Regions from separate parts of the Rouxiella sp. WC2420 genome, predicted to be linked through region 2. Evidence: predicted binding sites of a transcription regulator. Region 2 holds the regulator's gene; each other region holds the start of a gene.
What was found. The regulator LexA, encoded in region 2, represses DNA repair genes until DNA is damaged. The targets are predictions, from matches to a motif close to TNCTGTATGTACATACAGNA.
Positions count from the first base shown of each region.

Region 1: the regulator LexA is predicted to act here: its motif matches at 2,732-2,751, upstream of AB3G37_RS16065 (metal-dependent hydrolase).
Region 3: the regulator LexA is predicted to act here: its motif matches at 5,475-5,494, upstream of AB3G37_RS09800 (YebG family protein).

Region 1 is NZ_CP165628.1:3,474,885-3,482,028, reverse strand. It holds gene kdgR (DNA-binding transcriptional regulator KdgR) at 1-311, shown strand, start outside; gene AB3G37_RS16070 (L-cystine transporter) at 382-1,773, opposite strand; gene AB3G37_RS16065 (metal-dependent hydrolase) at 2,156-2,713, opposite strand; gene kduD (2-dehydro-3-deoxy-D-gluconate 5-dehydrogenase KduD) at 2,863-3,624, opposite strand; gene kduI (5-dehydro-4-deoxy-D-glucuronate isomerase) at 3,660-4,496, opposite strand; gene hxpB (hexitol phosphatase HxpB) at 4,714-5,382, opposite strand; gene AB3G37_RS16045 (YniB family protein) at 5,562-6,113, shown strand; gene AB3G37_RS16040 (fructosamine kinase family protein) at 6,222-7,085, opposite strand.
Region 2 is NZ_CP165628.1:4,894,450-4,901,593, forward strand. It holds gene dusA (tRNA dihydrouridine(20/20a) synthase DusA) at 1-703, opposite strand, end outside; gene AB3G37_RS22550 (hypothetical protein) at 972-1,205, shown strand; gene AB3G37_RS22555 (hypothetical protein) at 1,217-1,417, shown strand; gene zur (zinc uptake transcriptional repressor Zur) at 1,521-2,030, shown strand; gene AB3G37_RS22565 (GFA family protein) at 2,072-2,488, shown strand; gene AB3G37_RS22570 (CsbD family protein) at 2,677-2,886, opposite strand; gene AB3G37_RS22575 (hypothetical protein) at 3,120-3,848, opposite strand; gene lexA (transcriptional repressor LexA) at 4,316-4,924, opposite strand; gene AB3G37_RS22585 (diacylglycerol kinase) at 5,028-5,396, opposite strand; gene plsB (glycerol-3-phosphate 1-O-acyltransferase PlsB) at 5,525-7,144, shown strand, end outside.
Region 3 is NZ_CP165628.1:2,110,166-2,117,309, forward strand. It holds gene AB3G37_RS09765 (amino acid ABC transporter permease) at 1-540, shown strand, start outside; gene AB3G37_RS09770 (amino acid ABC transporter permease) at 533-1,180, shown strand; gene AB3G37_RS09775 (transporter substrate-binding domain-containing protein) at 1,224-2,015, shown strand; gene AB3G37_RS09780 (amino acid ABC transporter ATP-binding protein) at 2,051-2,791, shown strand; gene AB3G37_RS09785 (glycosyltransferase family 2 protein) at 2,837-3,562, opposite strand; gene AB3G37_RS09790 (DedA family protein) at 3,538-4,110, opposite strand; gene AB3G37_RS09795 (ceramide glucosyltransferase) at 4,128-5,273, opposite strand; gene AB3G37_RS09800 (YebG family protein) at 5,508-5,858, shown strand; gene AB3G37_RS09805 (hypothetical protein) at 5,878-6,246, opposite strand; gene AB3G37_RS09810 (chromate transporter) at 6,374-6,895, opposite strand; gene AB3G37_RS09815 (chromate transporter) at 6,892-7,144, opposite strand, start outside.

The DNA.
Region 1 (7,144 bases), 1.4 Mb from region 2:
AGGCACTGTTAGCCGGGATTCAGTTCACACGCAGCACCGATAATACTATTGCCGATGCGCCGAGCCTGGTCAAAGTGTTGGAGAAAGTCCGCGAGCAAGGTTATGGCGAGGATATTGAAGAGCAAGAGCAAGGATTGCGCTGTATCGCCGTTCCGGTTTTTGACCGTTTTGGCGTAGTGATTGCCGGGCTGAGTATTTCTTTCCCTACTATTCGTTTTTCTGAAGAAAGTAAGAAAGATTATGTAGCGATGCTGCACACTGCCGCGCGTAATATTTCCGAACAGATGGGCTTTCATCAGTACCCGTTCTGACTTTCAGCTTGATATATAAAGAAAGGCGAAGCCCATCAGCTTCGCCTTTTTTGCATTTCCGGGGATGATATTAGCGGTGTGCCAGTTCGGCGTGCTCTTCTTCATCCATCACTTTTTTATCGGTGAGTTTAAGCAGTTGACTGGTAATAGTGCCAGCGGTCATTGAACCGCTAACGTTTAGCGCGGTGCGCCCCATGTCGATCAAGGGTTCGATGGAAATCAGCAACGCGACCAGCGTAACCGGTAGACCCATGGCGGGCAGAACAATCAGCGCAGCAAAGGTTGCACCGCCGCCTACGCCTGCCACGCCAGCAGAGCTAAGAGTGACAATGCCAACCAGCGTTGCAATCCACATTGGCTCAAACGGATTGATGCCCACGGTAGGAGCAACCATTACCGCCAGCATGGTCGGATAAAGACCGGCACAGCCGTTTTGGCCGATGGTGGCGCCAAACGAAGCCGCGAAACTTGCGATTGATTCAGGAATACCTAAACGACGAGTTTGCGCTTCTACGCTTAGCGGGATAGTGGCCGCGCTGGAACGGCTGGTGAAGGCAAAAGACAACACCGGCCAAACCTTGCGGAAGAACTTGGCAGGATTCACACCGGTAAACGACAGCAGCAGGGCGTGAACCGCAAACATAATCGCCAGTCCGAGGTATGACGCCACAACGAAACTGCCCAGCTTGATGATGTCGTGGATATTCGAACCAGCAACCACTTTGGTCATCAGCGCCATCACGCCGTAAGGGGTTAACTTCATGACCAGGCGTACCAGCTTCATCACCCAAGATTGCATAATCTCGATAAAGGCCAGAACTTTAGGTCCTTTTTCGGCGTCATCCTTCACCAGCTGCAGCGCCGCTACGCCCACAAAAGCAGAGAAAATCACCACGCTAATGATCGACGTCGGGCTTGCGCCGGTCAAATCTGCAAACGGATTTTTCGGAATAAATGACAGCACCATTTGCGGTACGGTCAAATCGGCAACTTTGCCCACGTAGTTGGTTTGCAGAGCCGCCAGACGCGCGGTTTCCTGGGTGCCTTGTACCAGTCCTTCAGCCGTCAGGCCGAACAGTTTGGTCACGAATACACCCACTAAAGCGGCAATCAGCGTGGTAAACAGCAGTGTACCAATCGTCAGGAAACTGATTTTACCCAATGAAGACGCATTATGCAGACGAGCAACGGCGCTAAGAATTGACACAAACACCAGCGGCATCACAATCATTTGCAATAGCTGGACATAGCCGTTACCAACAATATTGAACCACGGGATAGAGTTCTTCAAAACAGCGCTGTCGGGACCATAGATTAGCTGTAATGCCAGACCGAAGACTACGCCGACCAACAGGCCTACGAGAACCTTCTTTGCCAAACTCCATTGCGAACGGCTTGATTTAGCCAACAGCAAAAGGAGGGCAACAAAAACCACCACGTTTAATACCAGCGGAAGATTCATACCCAAAGCTCCAGAGAAAACTTATGAAAAATGTTTTGATGATGCCGCGCAAAGAGCAACATTTCAGGATGTAACGATGGGCGTAGAATAGCAGACTGCAAAGGTGCAACATTATAACCAAAAAGAATTCATTATTTCTTTTGGTTATATGCAACCAATTGATTGGTAGGCACAATGTATTGGAGAAGTTTTATTGGACAGGCTCTACTGCGGAAATTCAGGCTATGCATGAATCCCGGCTGCGAAAACAGCTGTTCTTGTCGATTACCGCGACTATCACTGATGGAGGTTGCATGCTTTTTAATTTAGTCCAAACGGGATTAATAAGCGTGTCCATAAACTTGGCCGGAATTTTTGGCGGACTTAATTTAAATTCTTCAATTTAAGTTAAATACTTCAAAATAAAACTTAGGCCATGCGGGTTGATTGCATCAATGATGGGCGACCAGTTAGGCCAAAACAGCGTCAGTCCAACCATAATCAGACAAAACATTCGTTCCAGCTGGTTGCCTTTTTGGCTGCTAATCAATGGTAGACGAAAGCGCCATCGGCAGGGCCACAGCAGCGGAACGCCGGCCGGTGTGAGCATGTCAGCCAAAATATGGCTTAAATAGCCGATCACCATCCCGTGCAGTGCATCAATCGGAATTACCCAGTCGTGGGGAAGACGCGTTTTAAGCAGAAACACTCCGGCGGCAACTGCCAAAAGACTGTGAGTAAATCCACGATGACCAAACATGCGTGCTATGGGTTGTGAAATCCATCGCAGCCGTTGCCCTAACAGAGATTTAGGATGATCGATATCCGGAAGTAGTGAGGTCAGCAGCGAAGCCGGGATAATATGCCACCAGTCACCATGAGCAAGCTCTGGCGATAGCTGGGCCTTTTTGGCGAACACTGCGCAAGCAATGGAAAAAATGAGATGACCTTCCGCAGTCATAATGCATCCGAACTGAATAACTGTTATTTTATCCAGTATAGATGAAAGCGATTTTCTGCGGAAGGTGTTACCCTGTAACTATTTGTCAATTAATTGATAACTAAGGTAAAAATAGTTGCGTTGTGACAGTGTAATGTGACGTTTTGTCACTATCTGGCCAGCCAGCCGCCATCAACGGCTAGAGTGTAGCCATTGACATAGTCGGAGGCTGCCGAGGCCAGAAACACCACAGGCCCCATGATATCCTGCTGTTCGCCCCAGCGCCCGGCCGGAATACGGTCCAGAATAGCCTGGCTACGATCCTCATCGGCGCGCAGTTGCTCGGTGTTGTTGGTGACCATATAACCGGGCGCAATCGCATTCACATTGATTTTATGCTTGGCCCATTCATTGGCCAGCAGGCGGGTAATACCCATCACCGCGCTTTTCGAAGCAGTATAAGAGGGTACGCGGATCCCGCCCTGGAAAGACAGCATTGAGGCGATGTTAATGATTTTTCCACCACTGCCTTGCTTGATAAACTGTCGAGCAACGGCCTGAGCCATAAAAAACAGCGTCTTGCTGTTGACGTTCATCACGTCATCCCAGTCTTGCTCCGAAAAATTCAACGCATCTTCGCGGCGAATAATTCCAGCGTTATTGACCAGAATATTTATTTGCCCCATCTCACCGATCGCGGTCTCAAGCAGGCGCGGTATGGCTTCTATACTGGTCAGATCGGCTCGTAAATCAAGAAATCTACGGCCCAGAGCATGTATTTTATCCATAGTTTCAATGGGTTGTGAGCGATTCACTCCGACTATGTCACAACCGGCCTGCGCTAGACCGATTGCCATGGCTTGTCCTAGCCCAGTATTGCAGCCGGTGACGATCGCCACCTTTCCCTGAAGATCAAAGCTGTTCAGCACCATAGCGGTATCCTGTCTGACGTTGCTTAATAAAAGGTTTATCTGAGCGCGTTAACGGCAACGTGGTCCATATCATCAAACACCTGATTTTCGCCAACCATGCCCCAGATAAAGGTGTAACGCTTGGTGCCTACGCCCGAGTGAATCGACCAGCTTGGAGAAATCACCGCCTGTTCGTTGTGGACCAGCAAATGACGCGTTTCCTGTGGCTGCCCCATCATGTGGAACACGGCGGTATCGTCATCCATATCAAAATAGAAATATACTTCCATGCGGCGATCGTGGGTGTGGCAAGGCATAGTGTTCCACAGGCTGCCTTCCTCGAGCTTGGTTAGCCCCATGGTTAACTGGCAAGTTTCGAGTACATCGGGAACGATAAATTTATTGATAGTGCGGCGATTGCTGGTACTGGCGTCGCCCAGAGTTTGAGGCGAAGCTTCTGCCAGCGTTATTTTCTTGTCCGGGAAACGAGTGTGTGCAGGCGCACTGTTGTAATAGAACTTGGCCGGGCGTGCCGCATCAATGCTGCTGAACTCAACCTGTCGGGCACCTTTGCCTACATACAGCGCCTCTTGGTTGCCAATTTCATAGGTTTTTCCGTCGACCTTTATAAGTCCGGGTCCGCCAATATTGATCACTCCCAGTTCACGACGTTCAAGGAAGTAGCTAACGCCGAGTTGTTTACCGACTTCATCTCCGACCGTCACGGCCTTTTGAACCGGCATTACACCGCCGATGATAATGCGGTCAATATGACTGTAAGTCAGGGTGTAAGCATCTTTCTCAAAGATTTTCTCGATCAAAAACTCGCGGCGTAATCCTGCGGTATCGAGCTGTTTGGCGTGATCGCTGTGAATACTTTGGCGGACTTGCATAGCGGAACCTCTTCATCGTAACCAATGGGGAATTAATCGCAGCAGTAACCACTGCTTGATTTCGTCGATGAGAGAAGCATAGAAGTATTGGTATGTGAATTCAATAAAAATGAAATGATGTTTTATTTTTATTGGTTGCGATTCTTAAGTTTGTGATGCAGGTCAAAAAAATAGCGGACTCAAGAGGCCGCCATGATAGAAATACGGTTTTCAAAACCTACAAGCCCAAATGCGCTGACGTCAGTTGTTCTAATGATGAAAGCTTTGCATCGGCCAGCGCCCAGCGCGGGTCCGCGGCATGTTGCTTGTCAGGAACGACAATCGAGCGCATTCGTGCCGCTTTGGTCGCGATCATGCCGTTAAAGGAATCTTCCAGAGTGACGCAATCCAGTGGATCAATACCTAATTCAGCAGCGGCCAGCAAATAAACTTCTGGATGTGGCTTGCTGTAAGCCAGATATTCTGCCGATTGTCGCGTCTCGAAATACGATTGAAGATTAAACATATCCAGCACCTGATTAATCATGTGCAGCGGCGATGCCGAGGCGATACCAATTTTCAAACCCTGGGACTGACAGAGTTTCAAAGCGTGTTCTACACCGGGCAGCAGAGGGCGGGTCGCTGCAACCTTTTCAACGGTAGTGGCGATAATTCGTGCCGTTACCTCGGCTTCGCTGGGGCCTTGCCACGGCAGAACGCGTGCCCACATGCGAACCGTCTGGTCGATTCGTAACCCTAATGTACTGGGAACAAGATGTTTTTTGGAAATATCGACACCGATACTGGCGAAAACCTCCAACTCGGACTCCATCCAGAAAGGCTCTGAATCAATCAGAAGTCCATCCATGTCAAAAATTGCGGCCTGAACGGGTTTTACATGACTCATTTTTAAAACTCCCAGTTACACTGAATTAGCTTGATGATAAAAAGAGCATAACACACCCAAACTCTGTGCTCAGCGCCGAAATAATGAGCCATTCAAAGATGTTAACTAAAATTTTGGGCGTGTTTCGATAACTATGGTTAAACTGACGCTTCTAAGAGACGTCCTAACAAGGGGAATTCATGACGTATCAACAAGCAGGCCGTGTAGCCGTCTTAAAACGGATCCTGGGATGGGTCATTTTCATCCCAGCTTTGCTATCGACGGTTATTTCGATGCTTAATTTCTTTTATGCGCAAGCCAAAGGCGAGAAGGGCATTAATGCGGTGATGGTTGATTTCGTCCACGTCATGGTGGATATGGCCAAGTTTAACACCCCGTTTCTGAATGCATTCTGGTATAACGCGCCGCAGCCGGTATTAGGGCAGGGCATCACCAGCGCCAATCTGATGTTTATCGTAATTTACTGGCTGATTTTTGTTGGATTGGCTCTGCAGGCCAGCGGCGCGCGGATGTCCCGTCAGGTGCGTCACATCCGTGAGGGCGTGCAGGATCAGCTGATTCTGGAACAGACTCGTGCAAGCGAAGCCAGAACACAGCAGCAAATTGAAGAGAAGATTGTTATTCCTCGACACACCATCTTCCTGCAGATTTTCCCGCTATATATTCTGCCGCTAATTATTGCAGTTATTGCCTATTTCGTTTTGAAATTATTAGGTTTACTGGGGCAATAAACACCACGCGTTAATCTCGGTAAGTTAAGCATTCTAAATAGAATAAAGCCTGAGCATAAGGATATGTTCAGGCTTTATTTTTCCTCTGGAAATTGCCCATTATTGCCATTATTTATCGTGTAATAATCTCTCAATGGCGCGTTGCGCGACCACTTCATGCTGTCCGCCAAACAGGTTACTGCGATTCAATAGATAATAAAGCTGATACACCGTTTGACGATCAATATAGCCAGCTGGAAGCGGGGTAATACTTTGATAACCATCAATAACCTGATTAGGAATATTCGGATATAGCGGCAACATAGATAAATCACATTCCCGGTCTCCCCAATAGCATGCCGGGTCGAATAATATCGGGCCGTGTTCAGACTGGCCGCAGTTATGTGGCCATAAGTCGCCATGTAACAGCGAAGGTTGTGGCTGATGGTTTTGTAGCTTTGAACGTACTCGCTCGATAATCAGCTCGGTATCGCCGAAATTCATGCCTTTTTCAGCCGCAAGTTGCAACTGCCAACCGATGCGCTGTTGAGAGAAAAAGGTCGACCACTTGCGTTGCCAGGCATTAGGTTGCGGCACGGTGGCGAGCTCGTTATCAAAATCCAGGCCAAATTCCAGCTGTTCGCTCCACTGATGCAGTGCGGCTAGCTGCTGCCCCAAAAGGTAGGCGTTATCGACATCAAGCGAGATAAGTGGCAGATATTCCAGTAACAGAAAACTGTAATCACGGTCACTGCCGACGCCATAAACCTCTGGTACGCGTACCGTTTTACTTTTGGCAAGCATGTCCAACTGGTCTGCTTCGGCAGCGAACAACGGCAACAGTTCTCGTGAGTTACATTTTACGAACACTTCTTTATCCCCGTAGCTCAAGCGCCAGGCAGCATGGATTTCTCCTCCCGGTAGCTCGACACGTTCACGGATTTCTGCACTTCTAAGATGTTCACTCAACAGACGATTAACGGCTTGCCACATGGTATCACCCCTTCGGACTGGCCAGATAATTCATTAAGTTAGCGGTTTTGTTGCCGGAA
Region 2 (7,144 bases):
CATCTTCAAGCGACTTGATACCGCCATTGATTGCTATCGTCAGGTGCGGAAAATCGCGTTTAAGTTGATAAACACGCGGGTAATCCAACGGCGGCACCTCGCGGTTTTCCTTCGGGCTCAAACCAGATAACCAGGCCTTGCGCGCGTGAATAATAAAAGTGTCGCATCCGCCACGCTCGGAAACCTGCTGCACGAAATCACACAAGAACTCGTAGCTGTCCTGATCGTCGATGCCGATGCGCGTTTTTACCGTTACCGGGATGGAAACCACATCACGCATGGCTTTGATGCCATCGGCAACCAAAGCTGCTTGCCCCATCAGGCAAGCACCAAACATGCCGTTTTGCACGCGATCGGAAGGACAACCCACGTTGAGATTGATTTCATCATAGCCGCGTTGCTCGGCCAGTTTGGCGCAGATCGCCAAATCTTGCGGATTGCTGCCGCCCAGCTGTAGCGCAACCGGATGTTCCTGATCGCCAAACGCCAGATAATCGCCTTTGCCATGAATGATAGCGCCGGTGGTGACCATTTCGGTGTACAGCAGTGCCTCACGGCTCATCAGGCGATGAAAATGGCGGCAGTGGCGATCGGTCCAATCCAGCATGGGCGCAATGGAAAACCGCTGTGCTGAATATGCAGGGGAGCGATCGGCGTGTTCAAGGGTGTCTGTAGCTAAAGATTCTGGTTTATTTTCGAGCATTTTTATCTATTTAGGCTAATTGACGCTTTCTCCGTACGCCATGCAGTACACAAAATCATGGTGTACGTGGATACCGGAATTAGCTGAAGTATTCCCTACTATAACATAGATGAGCCTGACGTTGGGATGCTGCCAATAAAGGTTTTAGATCCAAGGAATGATTCCACCTATTTATTTAAGGCAATTGCGATAATACTCAGAAGAATTAACAAACCTGAGTAATAAAAAATATCACATCGTTAAAAAACATTTTTATTAAGAGGCCGGGATGAAAGAACCAGAAGAATATATTCTCACCCGATTTACTCAATGTGATTATTTCACAGCGGGCAAGTTTTATCCGGTATGGGCCAAATTTGGTTTTGTCTGTCGCATTATCGACGATGACGGCGTGCCAAGACTCGTTGTTGCTCCAGGACGCGGCGTTTGCGCACATCTTGGTACCGATGGTGAGTGGCAACCGGTCAAGGCATTGAATATAAAACCTCTCCCTCGAGATTAGTGAGGATATTTATGAACGCTTTTGATAAATACATGAATGAAATAGTCACCACCGAAATGGGCGCTATTACTTTACGCCGACAGCTTTACTCAATCCCCAGAATTCGTTTTGCCAAAGAAGATTTTGAAGCTGGATATAATGTCGGTTATGAACGCGCACTGCAGAAATGTGGCCATTCCCGACAATCCTTAGATAAACTGATCGCAAAATAATTACCCTGTAAACTTTGAGGACGATAAGTAACTGAGGCGTAGCGCTCGGCGATCGCCAAGAAGCGTGATAAAATCGTGTTTCTATTTATGCAGAGACGTCGCGATGAACTCAACCAATACGGAAACTCTCCTCACTCAAGCCGAGCACTTATGCCAGCAACGTAGCGTTCGGCTTACCCCGCAGCGGCTTGAGGTATTGCGTCTGATGACCGAGCAACCGGGTGCAATCAGCGCGTATGACCTCCTCGACCTTCTGCGCAAAACTGAGCCGCAGGCTAAGCCGCCGACCGTTTATCGCGCGCTGGACTTCTTGCTTGAGCAAGGTTTTATCCATCGCGTTGAGTCTGCTAACAGCTATGTGCTTTGCCATCATTTCGAAGAACCTAGTCATACCTCGGCGCTGTTTATCTGCGATCGCTGCGGTCTGGTGACAGAAAAAACCACCGACGGCATTGAAGAACGACTCGCCAAACTGGCAAAGGATTCTGGATTCGCCCTGCGTCATTCCGTGGTTGAAGCCCATGGACTTTGTGCTGAATGCGCGGTTGTTGAGTCTTGTGAAAGTCATGACCATTGCGAACACGATCATAGCATTGCGGTGAAAAAGCGTTAAAGCTTCTACTCTATAAGTGTTAAGACTTTTTAGAGGGATTTATGGACAAACTATTTAATGCCAGCTGCCATTGCGGTGCCGTAAAATTCAGCGTAAAGCTCACCGACGGCTTCAACACCATCAGGCGTTGTAACTGCTCACTATGCCGAATGCGCGGTGCAGTCGCGGTTTCGGCCCAGTTAGGCGATATCACCTTTCTCGGCGGTGAAGATAAACTCACCGAATATCGCTTTAACACCCAAACGGCTAAACACTTCTTTTGCTCGGTTTGCGGTATTTATACCCATCACCAACGTCGTTCCAATCCGTCGCAATACGGCATCAACGTGGCGTGTTTTGAAGGGGTCTCACCTTTCGATTTTCCTGAAGTTCCTGTAATGAATGGCACGACGCATCCTACCGATACCAAGGCTGGGGCATTGATTGCAGGTTATCTGCGTTATAGCGAGTCGGATTAGTGCAGCGACAAAATCAGGCATGCGCAATGAGTCGATTTACAAAGGAATGAAGGTAATTCGATGAAGGTTTGCGAAATGTTTAGATATAAATGAATTAATTGGGTACATCCTTGTACCCTGCATCCTGAAAAGCGCCTTGGGTAGGAGCAGCTTTAATTCTCAGGATGCAGATTCAGAGATATCAGCACTTACCAGTGGTATTTGTTATCTGATTCCCAGGACTTAAGTTCCTTTTCAGCCTGATCTTTCTGATATCCGTATCTTTCCTGAATCTTCCCTACAAGCTGATCGCGTTTACCTTCGACCACGGTCAGGTCATCGTCGGTCAACTTACCCCATTTCTCTTTGATTTTACCTTTGAACTGCTTCCAGTTACCGTCTGCTTGGTCCTTATTCATAATAAACTCTCCTGTTAAGCTTAGGTTTTACTGCATTAGATAAATGCTTATCAACATAACTAATTGTAGTCGATGGTTTCGACCATGCAGGATATTTTAGGGGATAAAGCCATAACTAGGATTAATCTAAAGCATTTAAAACCAGCTATCGTGCTTCTAAAGGGGCCACTAGCTTCAACGCCGAATCGAGATGCACTAAGAGTTAGTTAAAGAGTTGGTTAAATCGATGAGTATCAATTGTCTTCTGGAACAAGCCGGTAATCACCAGCATCATTCCTTTTTTTATAGACCTGTTGAGCTTTTGTATAAGTTATTTTATTTAAATCTGGCCATTTATCATTATATAATTCAACCCCAAAATCCTTCCACGCGGTTTCATTATCACACCTGCCAGCCATGAAATAGACAAAATCTATGGCCTCATCCAGAGTCTCCGCATTCCGGGCACCAGGATTTTTCTTAAATTCCGCTTCGCTAATCCGAAGATCTGCTGCCTTACTCATCTTATCTATTAAGCTTTTTGCGGCTGTCGGAGTAAAATGTTTGTGTTGTTTATTGATAACTTGTTTCGTCCACTCATATATATCTGAATTTAGATTCTGCCCGCAATAAATTTGACCGTCCTCACACCCCTTCATGTAAGCTGTTAAAAAAATGTAAAAATTACTTTTCAAGCCACCTTGATTGACAAGGTTTTCAGGAGGAGTTTTGAAACCTTTAGAATTATTTGAAATTTGCCCTTTCTCTGTAAGATTTCCATCCTCTACCAGCAGTCCGTAAAATTCTTGTAATTTTACGGACGTATCAGCAAGTCTTTTATCATTCAGAGTCTTACTCCCCCCTTGCCCTGCAATAACAATATCGACAAGGCTATTTACCATAGTATTAATGTTATTTTTTTTAATAGCTTGCTTAGAAAAAGCTGGATTTTTGGATTTTTTAAATAATGATTGAAAAGGCATACAATCTTCTCCGTGAAATTTTCTATCCGTTTAGTTTAGAACTCAATACTATTTCTGAATAGGTGGAAGCCTAACCTGAATATGTTAAACAAAGCTGTAAAAGACCACGTTACGGGAATAGCTTCTCCCACTCAAAGCGTGACGATAATTTGGAGAATTCAATTGGTAATACCAGCACCCATAGCGCTTTGTCGAAGATACTTAAAAGTCATTTAAGCTAACATTCACGACGGCGGCTGAGAGAAAATCTTGCCTACCAAGTAAGCTATGAGAGGAATAAAGCGTAAAACGCAGGAGAAATAGGGAGTAGCGTGCGTGCGTGAGAGAGATATAGAGATACAGAGATACAGAGATACAGAGATACAGAGATACAGAGATACAGAGATACAGAGATTACAGGATCACTTGAGCATGACGATACTAAGAGTATCGTCATGCTAATGGCGGACAGCCTGAGACCGGAATTGTTAAGACCAGTCGCCGTTGCGGATGACGCCGACGGCTAGACCCTCAATGCTGAAATTTTGTTGGCGCAAATCGACAATAATTGGTTCGAAATCGCTATTTTCTGGCAGAAGCTGCACCGTGTTACCCTGCCTTTTGAGACGTTTAACGGTAACTTCATCGTCAATGCGCGCGACAACAACCTGACCGTTGCGAGCTTCCTGCGTTTTATGAACCGCCAGAAGATCGCCATCAAGAATGCCAATATCACGCATCGACATACCGCTGACGCGCAGCAGGAAATCGGCGTTAGGTTTGAACATTGACGGATCAACCTGGTAATGGGCTTCGATATGCTGGGTTGCCAACAGAGGTTCACCGGCGGCAACGCGGCCAACTAGCGGCAGACCTTCCTCTTCTTCCATCAGCAAGCGAATGCCGCGAGAAGCACCTGAAACTATCTCAATCACCCCTTTACGCGCCAGAGCTTTCAAATGCTCTTCTGCTGCGTTAGGTGAGCGGAACCCCAGACGAGTGGCAATCTCTGCACGGGTTGGCGGCATACCGGTGGTGGAGATATGATCGCGAATAAGGTCATAGACCTCTTGTTGTCTGGCCGTTAGTGCTTTCATTCCGCCCCCTGGTTGTTTATACAGTCTAGCTGTGAGTATATACAGGTAATGGTGGAATGAAAACCAAAGAGTGAACAAAAAGCGACATTGAAATACTTATAAATTATAACCATCGCGGCAGCAGGATTACCGCCCAGGTAAAGATTGCAAAACCGATGGCGATAAACACCGCTGCAGAACCCATATCTTTGGCGCGACCGGAAAGCTCATGGATGTCTGGACCGATGCGATCGATGGCAGCTTCAACGGCGCTGTTCAATAATTCGACAAGAATCACCAGAACCAGCGTTCCGACCATTAAAATACGCTCGACGCTACTCACATCAAGGTAAAATGACAGTAAGATAGCAGGGACCACAACGAGAGCTTCCTCTCGAAAAGCGGCTTCATTCTTCCATGCCGCTTTTAATCCTTTTAAAGAATAGCCCGCTGCCTTATATATACGGGTGAATCCAGTGACCTGATTTGGCATTATATTTTACGTCTTAAGTTTGTTTATAGGCATTTTAGCCTGATTTCGTTGTTCTATCACCACAGATCTCATACCAGCTTTCTGGTATCCTTGCGGCGACTTGCTAACAAGAGGCTTTACGTTTTTTTATGTCAGGATGGCGTAGACTTTATTATACCTTGCTGAATTTACCGCTTTCTTTGCTGGTAAGAAGCAAGGTCGTTCCTACAGATCCGGTGACGGAGTTGCGTTTAGATCCAACTCGTCCAATTCTGTACGTTTTGCCTTACAACTCTAAGGCCGATCTTCTCACTCTGCGAACCCAGTGCCTGGCGCAGAATCTTCCCGACCCGCTAATTCCCCTTGAAATCGATGGCGTGCATCTGCCAAGCCACGTTTTCGTCAGCGAAGGTCCTCGCGTATTTTCCTATTATCATCCGAAACAGGAATCAGTAAAACTGTTCCACGATTACCTGGATCTGCATCGTAATAATCCAAATCTGGATATTCAGATGCTGCCAGTTTCGGTCATGTTTGGTCGCGCTCCGGGTCGTGAAGGTCAGGAAACGCCACATTTGCGCGTGTTGAACGGCGTGCAGAAATTCTTCGCGGTGTGGTGGCTGGGGCGTGACAGCTTTGTGCGCTTTTCCAATACCGTTTCTCTGCGTGATATGTCCATCCAGCATGGCACAGACAAGACGATAGCCCACAAATTGGCTCGCGTCGCGCGCATGCATTTTTCCCGTCAGCGACTGGCTGCAGTAGGTCCACGCCTGCCCGCTCGACAAGACTTGTTTAACAAGTTGCTGGCCTCGAAAGCCATCGAAAAAGCGGTGGAAGACGAAGCGCGCAGCAAGAAAATCTCTCATGACAAGGCACAACAGAATGCCATCGACTTGATGGAAGAGATTGCCGCCGACTTCAAATATGAAGCCGTTCGCCTGTCCGATCGCGTTCTGGGCTGGACCTGGAACCGCCTGTATAAAGGCATTAATGTACACAATGCCGAGCGCGTGCGTCAGTTGGCTCAAGATGGTCAGGAAATCGTTTATGTGCCCTGCCACCGTAGCCATATGGACTACCTGCTGCTGTCTTACGTGCTTTACCATCAAGGGCTGGTTCCTCCACATATTGCTGCGGGTATCAACCTGAACTTCTGGCCAGCCGGTCCTATCTTTCGCCGTCTTGGGGCGTTCTTTATTCGCCGCACCTTTAAAGGCAATAAACTTTACTCCACGGTATTTCGCGAATATCTCGGTGAACTGTTCAGTCGCGGTTACTCGGTAGAATACTTTGTCGAAGGCGGGCGTTCGCGTACTGGCCGGTTGCTGGAACCAAAAACCGGCACTCTCGCCATGACTATTCAGGCCATGCTGCGCGGCGGTTCACGCCCTATCACTCTGGTACCGATTTATATCGGTTACGAACACGTGATGGAGGTAGGCACCTATGCCAAAGAGCTGCGCGGGGCAACGAAAGAGAAAGAAAGCTTCCTGCAGATGATCAATGGTTTGCGCAAACTTCGCAACCTGGGTCAAGGCTACGTAAACTTTGGCGAGCCGCTGCACCTGACGCCTTATTTGAATAAAAAGGTCCCTCAGTGGCGCGACTCGATTGACCCTATCGAGGCACACCGTCCAAGCTGGCTAACGCCAACCGTGCAAGACATCGCCGACAAAATCATGGTACGCATCAACAATGCTGCGGCAGCCAACGCCATGAACCTGTGCTCAACCGCGTTGCTGGCTTCGCGTCAGCGCTCACTGACT
Region 3 (7,144 bases), 2.5 Mb from region 2:
CCAATGCTCATTCAGCTCCTGGTGCTGTTTTTCGGCTTACCGGCGCTGGGGATTCGGTTGTCGCCTCTGATAGCGGCGTCGCTGGCGCTTATTTTGAATAACACAGCCTACATTATGGAAATTGTACGCGGCGGTATTTTATCAACAGATAAAGGACAATACGAGGCTGCCGAATCATTAGGGCTAACGCGCGGGCAGGCATTACGTTTTGTTGTATTACCTCCGGCAATAGAAAAGGTTTTCTCACCGATCGTAAGTCAGTCCGTATTATTAATGTTATCAACCAGTATTGTTTCTACCATTGGCGTCCCGGAATTAACCGGCGCGGCGATGCAAATTAGTTCTGATACTTTCCGCGCGCTGGAACTTTATTTATCGCTGGCGATTATTTATGTGCTGCTAAATTACATTTTTCGCGCTGCTCTAACAATACTGTGGCAGGCGTTATTTAAAAAAACTGGCCAGAAGAGATTATTTCAACGCGTTGCCAAGCCGATAGTGATTACTAAATTAGATGTCAGGAGCGGTAATAATGCGTAGTTTTGGACTTCCTGAATTGCTTTATGTCGTCGAAGCGCTGCGCTGGACTCTGGCTCTTTCAGCAATTGGCTTTATCGGTGGTGGATTGGTAGGGGCGTTAATTGCCGTTTTGCGTTTTGCAGATAATAGGCTGATCAACGGAGTTATCATTATTTATACCCAATTTTTCCAGGGTATTCCGCTGTTGCTGTTGATGCTGCTTTGCTATTACGGCATCAGTCTGATTGGCATCCAGCTTTCTCCGTTACAGGCCGCCGCAACGGCATTAACGATTAACGCCAGCGCATTTCTCGGCGTGATTTGGGAGAGCGCACTGCGGTCGATTCCCAGGACCCAGTGGGAAAGCGGTGAGTCTTTGGCCCTGCGTCCGTGGCAAACTCTGCGTTATATCATTGCGCCACAGGCGATACGTCTGGCATTGCCATCCACGGTGGGATTTTTGGTACAGCTAGTGAAAGAAAGCTCGCTGGCATCGGTGATTGGTTTTGTTGAAATCACCCGAGCTGGGCAGCTGGTTACCAATATTACCTTTGCGCCGCTTGAGGTCTTCGGTGTAGTCGCGGTTTTGTATTTTATTATTTGCAGCCTGCTTTCCTGGTTAAGCCGACGTCTAGAGCTTTCTCTGCGCCAAGCGATGTAATTCAATTTCATTTTTACTCTTTTAATTAATGGGACATTCAGCCATGACTCGTCGTTTGTATTTACTTTGCGCCACGCTGTTTATTGTCTGCATAGGTCTGATTAATACCGCCAGAGCCGAAACCCCGGATGATATTATTTCCCGTGGCGAAGTGCGTATCGGTGTCGATCTCAGTACTGCGCCTTTTGGCTCGCTGGATGAGAAAATGCAGCCTGCCGGATTAGATGTTGATATGGCCAACCTGCTGGCAAAAGATCTTGGCGTAAAGCTGGTGCTGGTGCCGATTACCGGGCAGAACCGTATTCCTTCACTCTTGACCGATAAAGTCGACTTTATTGTCGCCAGTTTTGGAATTTATACCGAAAGGGCGCGCACGATTGCCTTTTCGAATCCTTACGGCGGACATCAGTCTGTCATCGTAGCCGGTCCAACGCATATTATTCATACTCTCGACGATCTCAAAGGGCTGAAAGTTGGCGTAACGCGTGGAACCGCGCATGAAAAGGTGCTTGCCGCCGCGCATATTCCCGGCATGCAACTGATTCGTTTTGAAGATGACAGCACCACTCTGAATGCGCTGGCAACCGGACAGGTTGACGCAATTGGCACGGTTAACTATTTGGCTGCGGAACTGAATCTGCGCTATCCCGATAAGCATTTCGAAAACAAGCTGACGTACCTGAAAAGTTTTTACGGCGTAGGACTGCGCTACGGGCAACCGGATCTGCTGCACTGGATTAATACCGTGATTTTTGTTCACGATCAGGCCGGTGATTTGGCGCGCATCTATGAAAAATGGATGAAAACGCCGTTGCCATCATTGCCGACCTTTTAATTAGCCTGTTGAACAGCAATCCGTTGAGGTAAGTAATGGAAATGATTTCGGTGCAAGATATTCATAAAAGTTTTGGCAGTCTCGCCGTGCTAAAGGGCGTGTCGTTAAAGGTTGAGCAGGGCGAAGTGGTGGCGCTAATTGGTCGCAGCGGTTCGGGCAAGAGCACTTTACTGCGCTGTCTGAACGGTCTTGAGAAGGCCGACAGCGGCTATATTGCGGTAGCGGGTCACGAGCTGGGAGAAGATAAACTTCGGCTGCGCGCCATGCGACAGGATGTTGGCATGGTGTTTCAAAGCTATAACCTTTTCCCGCACCTAACGGTGGAGGAAAATATCATGCTGGCACCCATGCGGGTGAAAAAAGTCAGCCGTAGCGAGGCCAGAGCCACGGCGCAGGAGATGCTGCAGATGGTTGGGCTGGCGGACAAGGCCGAAAGTTATGCCAGTCAGCTATCTGGCGGCCAGCAGCAGCGGGTTGCAATCGCGCGGTCGCTGGCAATGAAACCCAAGGTCATGCTGTTTGATGAGGTGACCTCGGCGCTGGACCCCGAGCTTACTGCCGAGGTGCTTGCTGTAATGGCCATGCTGGCAAAAGGTGGGATGACTATGGTGCTGGTGACTCATGAAATGGCATTTGCTCGCCAGATTGCAGACAGGATTATCTTTATGCACAATGGGAAAATTGGCGAACAGGGACGAGCCGAGACCTTCTTCGAGCAGGCATCATCGGCAGAGCTTAAAGCTTTTATCGGCTCGGATATTGAAATGCAGAACTGAAAATCAAGAAACGGATCGGCTCAGTCAAGAGACCGATCCTGGTTATTATGATGCAGAGGCATCGTTTGGCTGGGGCAGAGGCGGGGATTGGCGTTTCATCGCCATAATTTGTTGCAGTATCTGCCTTGGACTGATGGTGCGCAAAATATCCCGCGTCATGGCGCAGTCAGCTTTAATGCCGCGCAGCCAGCCCATTTTTTGTGCTTTATACGGGCTAATAACGTCGGGCCAATGGACCACTGCGATGCGGTAATTTTCTGCAATCCACAGTCGGTTGAGCCAAACCTCCAGACCAAAGTTTGCCAACGCGCGAATCTCGGCCAGTCGTGAAGCCACCAGACTACGAGGAAACACGCGTTCGCCGGAAATATAGTCCAGACCAATCAGGTGCCAAAGCCGCGGGCTGTTACGCCGCAGGCTCAGGCTGACATCCACCTGCTGTGAAAGAACTGACTGCAGCAAGGCGTTGATATCGTTGGCCGTCAATCCTACCAAGTCAGCATCCAGCAGCAGCAAATGGCTGCCCGAGGCGGCCGCAATACCGCTTGCAACCGCACCACTTTTGCCGAGGTTCTGTGGCAAAGGGATAAGCTTGACGCCATCACGCTGTGCCTGTGCGGCGGTATCGTCAGAAGAGCAATCATCAACGACAATAATTTCGCCAATCAGTGGATGCCCAACGACGGCGTCCAAAACTTTACCGATGCGCCGAGCCTCATTGTGAGCCGGAATAATGCAGCTCACGCTTATCCTTTCTGCGTTTTTATCCATACGACGCCTCCTGCGATCAACAGCAGCAACATACCCACTGAAAGATAGGCAATCCAGTGATCGACCTGCCCAATCACGTGTCCAAATGACCAACCAATGGCGACAAAAAACAGGCTTTTAGGCACCTGCGCCACGGCATTATAGAAAATAAAATGACTAAAGCGCATACGCGCCATTCCAGAGGCCACGAGCACTACAGCGCCCGCTGAATGGGTGAGTTTTCCTATTACCAACAAACGGCCGCCGTGCTTATCAAAGCTGGCCACCACGGTGGCCAGTCTCGCCTTGTTCAGACCCAGGAAACTCAACCATTTAGGCGGTTCACCGTTGGACTGTATCGCCCAGCGACCCAGACAATAATATCCGGCATCGCCGATCAGGTCGGCAAGAATAACGATGATACACACCGCCGGTAAGCTAAAGTAGCCCAACCTGGCAGCATAGGCAGCAATCACAGTAACAATTGGCCCCTCGATAACTGCCAAGGGGGCAAGTAACAGTAAACCATATTCTCTTACTAACTCTTCAATCGACTGCAGATCGAACATGCCGAAATTTATCCTTATTACTTCCCGTGTTGCTCGTTGACTGTGGCAGATGTCTCGTTTTTCAGCATCGTTCCACGCCAGACAAAACTGCGTCCGGCCCAGCACCAAATCCATAACGCCGGCAGCATGATATCGCGAATTACCATGGCGAGCACGTCGCGCCACTTATGTGGCCAGCCTAAAGTGCGAGCGAAAATCCATTCGGCAGCATACCAAAGTACGGTCAGGGCAGGGGGGAAGTACCAGGAAACGTTACCGCTGGCCGACAAATAAATAGCCGCAATCAGTGCCGGCAACAGCCCTTGCGTGATTTCAGGCAGAAACAGCCAGAAGACGCCCGAACGCCTGATACGTGCCCAGCGCAGCTGTCGTCCCCAAACTGCGGACAAACTCCGCTTGCCAATCGGATGTGCAAACGGCTGAGGAGCCAATCGTACTTTCAAACCTGCGCGGCGAACCACCTTGGTTGCTGCCAAATCCTCTGCGATCTCACGCCCTAGCGCAGGCATGCCACCGCCGTTATTGAGCACATCGCAGCGCCAAAACATGGTTTTACCCTGGGCAAATCCAGCACCGGCCCAGTCAGAAAGGAACTGCCAGCGGGCTTGATAGGTGTTAAGCGTGGCGGCTTCGAGTGCCCCCCAGATATTCTTGGGACGCACGCCGATAGCCGGAGAACTGACCATTCCGGCCTCTTCGTCATAAGAGGAAAGCAGCATTTGCAGGTAATTGGCAGGCAACAGCAGATTGCTATCAGCCATCACTGCCCATTTTGCGGAGGTTTGGAACCAAGCCTTGTTTAGATTATTTAACTTAGGATTGGCGGAAATTTTATCGTCACCGATCAATAGTCTCGCTCGCTGCCGGGGATACTCAGCCATCAGCTGTTCTACCAACCCGACAACCGGGTCAGATTGCGAGGCGACACAAAACAGTATTTCATAATCTGGGTAATCGAGCAGGAAACTAGACCGCAAGGTTTCCTCTTCGTAGGTATCTTTGCCGCAAAGAGGTCTCATGACTGCAATAAAAGGCAGCGTTTCCGGCAGGGCATCCTGATTCATTTTACGGGTGATCCGCCATAAAGAGACGGCGAGAGACGCAAACTGCATGAAAACGAGAACGCTGCATATAATCGCAGCCACCAAAGCGGTTATTATCATAAGGGCACTCCTCTGCTTTGCACTAAATAGGCGACATAACCCAACATGGTTCCTCCGTGCAACTATTCCTGATAACCAACATCCATCAACGTTTGACTAAGTGTAGACAATTAAAATACTAAATTTCCACATAGCTTATAAAGCACAACATTTATGACAATAAAGTGAAAATGAAGCTGCATCCAGCGAATGTTACTGCTATACTGTATATAATTACAGTATAGGAGGTTAATCATGGCTGTTGAAACAAAATTTGTGGTAGTCAGAAAAGGTGAAGAGAAAATGACATTTGCCAGCAAGAAAGAAGCCGATGCCTATGACAAAATGCTTGATATGGCTGAGGTTTTCACTGACTGGCTGTTACAGAGCGGGCTTGAACTTGATGATGCTCAGGCTGAAAATACCGGCTTGTTCCTTGCCGAGCAAAAAGAAGCTGTCCAGCATATTCTGCGTACCAGCAGGCTGCCTGAATTAGAGGCAAAAGAGCAGCAGTTTGAACCAGTTATTGAAAATGCAGAAACATCCGAAACTGTTTCTACAGAGGCGGAGGAGGGTAAGAAGATTCGTGCGATAAAAGCGGCATAATTATTTGAGATTTAAAGTGTTACAGAGTTTTAGATTGTTCGCTGACTGTCGAGTTTTGTCTACAAACGCCTCCGTTCTGTCGGAAGCGTTTTTGCTGGTCGAGCCGAGCAGGCAGGCGCGGTGATGCCAAGAATGTTAACAACTGTATTGCTGCGAGCAAAATAAACACCCGAGTGCCAAGCAGTGCCAAAAGCGCGCCCGTGGCTGAGACCTTACGAATTCCATAGTGCTGGGTGAGCGTGCCCATTGGACTTAGCGAGTTGCTGTCGGCAGCACAGTTTTCTTCTGGCGCGAGTTTGTTATCGGATATGACCCCTCCACTGCTCAAAATCGCAGTTAACGGGCAAAGCGCCTGTAGAGAGGGCAAAGAATCTAGCAATGGGGTCAACCGACAAGAGCTTCTTCCTTGAGGCTACCTGTCGATTGTCGCAACGCGGTGATGGCGGTTTTATCGAGATTTAACATCCGGCTTTTAGATGCCGTGTTAAACCGCCATTGGGAAAAATTAAATATTATCAGGCAAAGATCAGGCCCAGCACGGCGCCAACGGCCAACACCCACAGTGGGTGAATCTTTTTATTCATTGCCAGCAGCGTGCAGAGCACTATCACGCCGCCCAGCGCCACGCTGGTGGCCGAAGCCTCGGCGATCAGCAGTCCGCTGGACACTACCAGGCCGACAGTCACTGGTACCAGCCCGCTTTGTACAATGCGACGCCACGGTTTGTCTTTGTAACGTTTCCAGCCGCCCATCACGATTAAGGTGATAATTGACGACGGCCCGAATTTTGCCAGCGATGACACCAGTAAACCGGCCCAGCCGGCGACTTGCCAGCCAACTAAAGGCACGATCATCATGTTTGGGCCTGGTGCCGCCTGGGCTAAAGCAAACAGAGCACTGAATTCCTGGGCGCTCATCCAATGATGGTTCTGCACGACTTCACGCTGCATCTCGGGCAGGATGGTATTGCCACCGCCAAAGGCCATCACTGAAAGCTGGGTAAACAGCAGCCCCAAGGTGATCAAAACGCCGATCATTGCTGGCTTCTCCAGAACAGAAAGATGCTGACAGGTGCCAGTACCAGCATCACCAGCAGCATGGGTAGCCTGAGGCCTGCGATAGCGATAATCCCAACAATGACTATCGTCAACTGTAACCATTTGCCTTTCAATGGCAGCAGCATTTTAATGCCGGTCGATAAAAGCAGGCCCGCCGCGCCAGCTGCCAGACCGGCAAACAGGTGTTCGACAATCGGATCGTTTTGGTAGCGGGCATAGACTACCCCC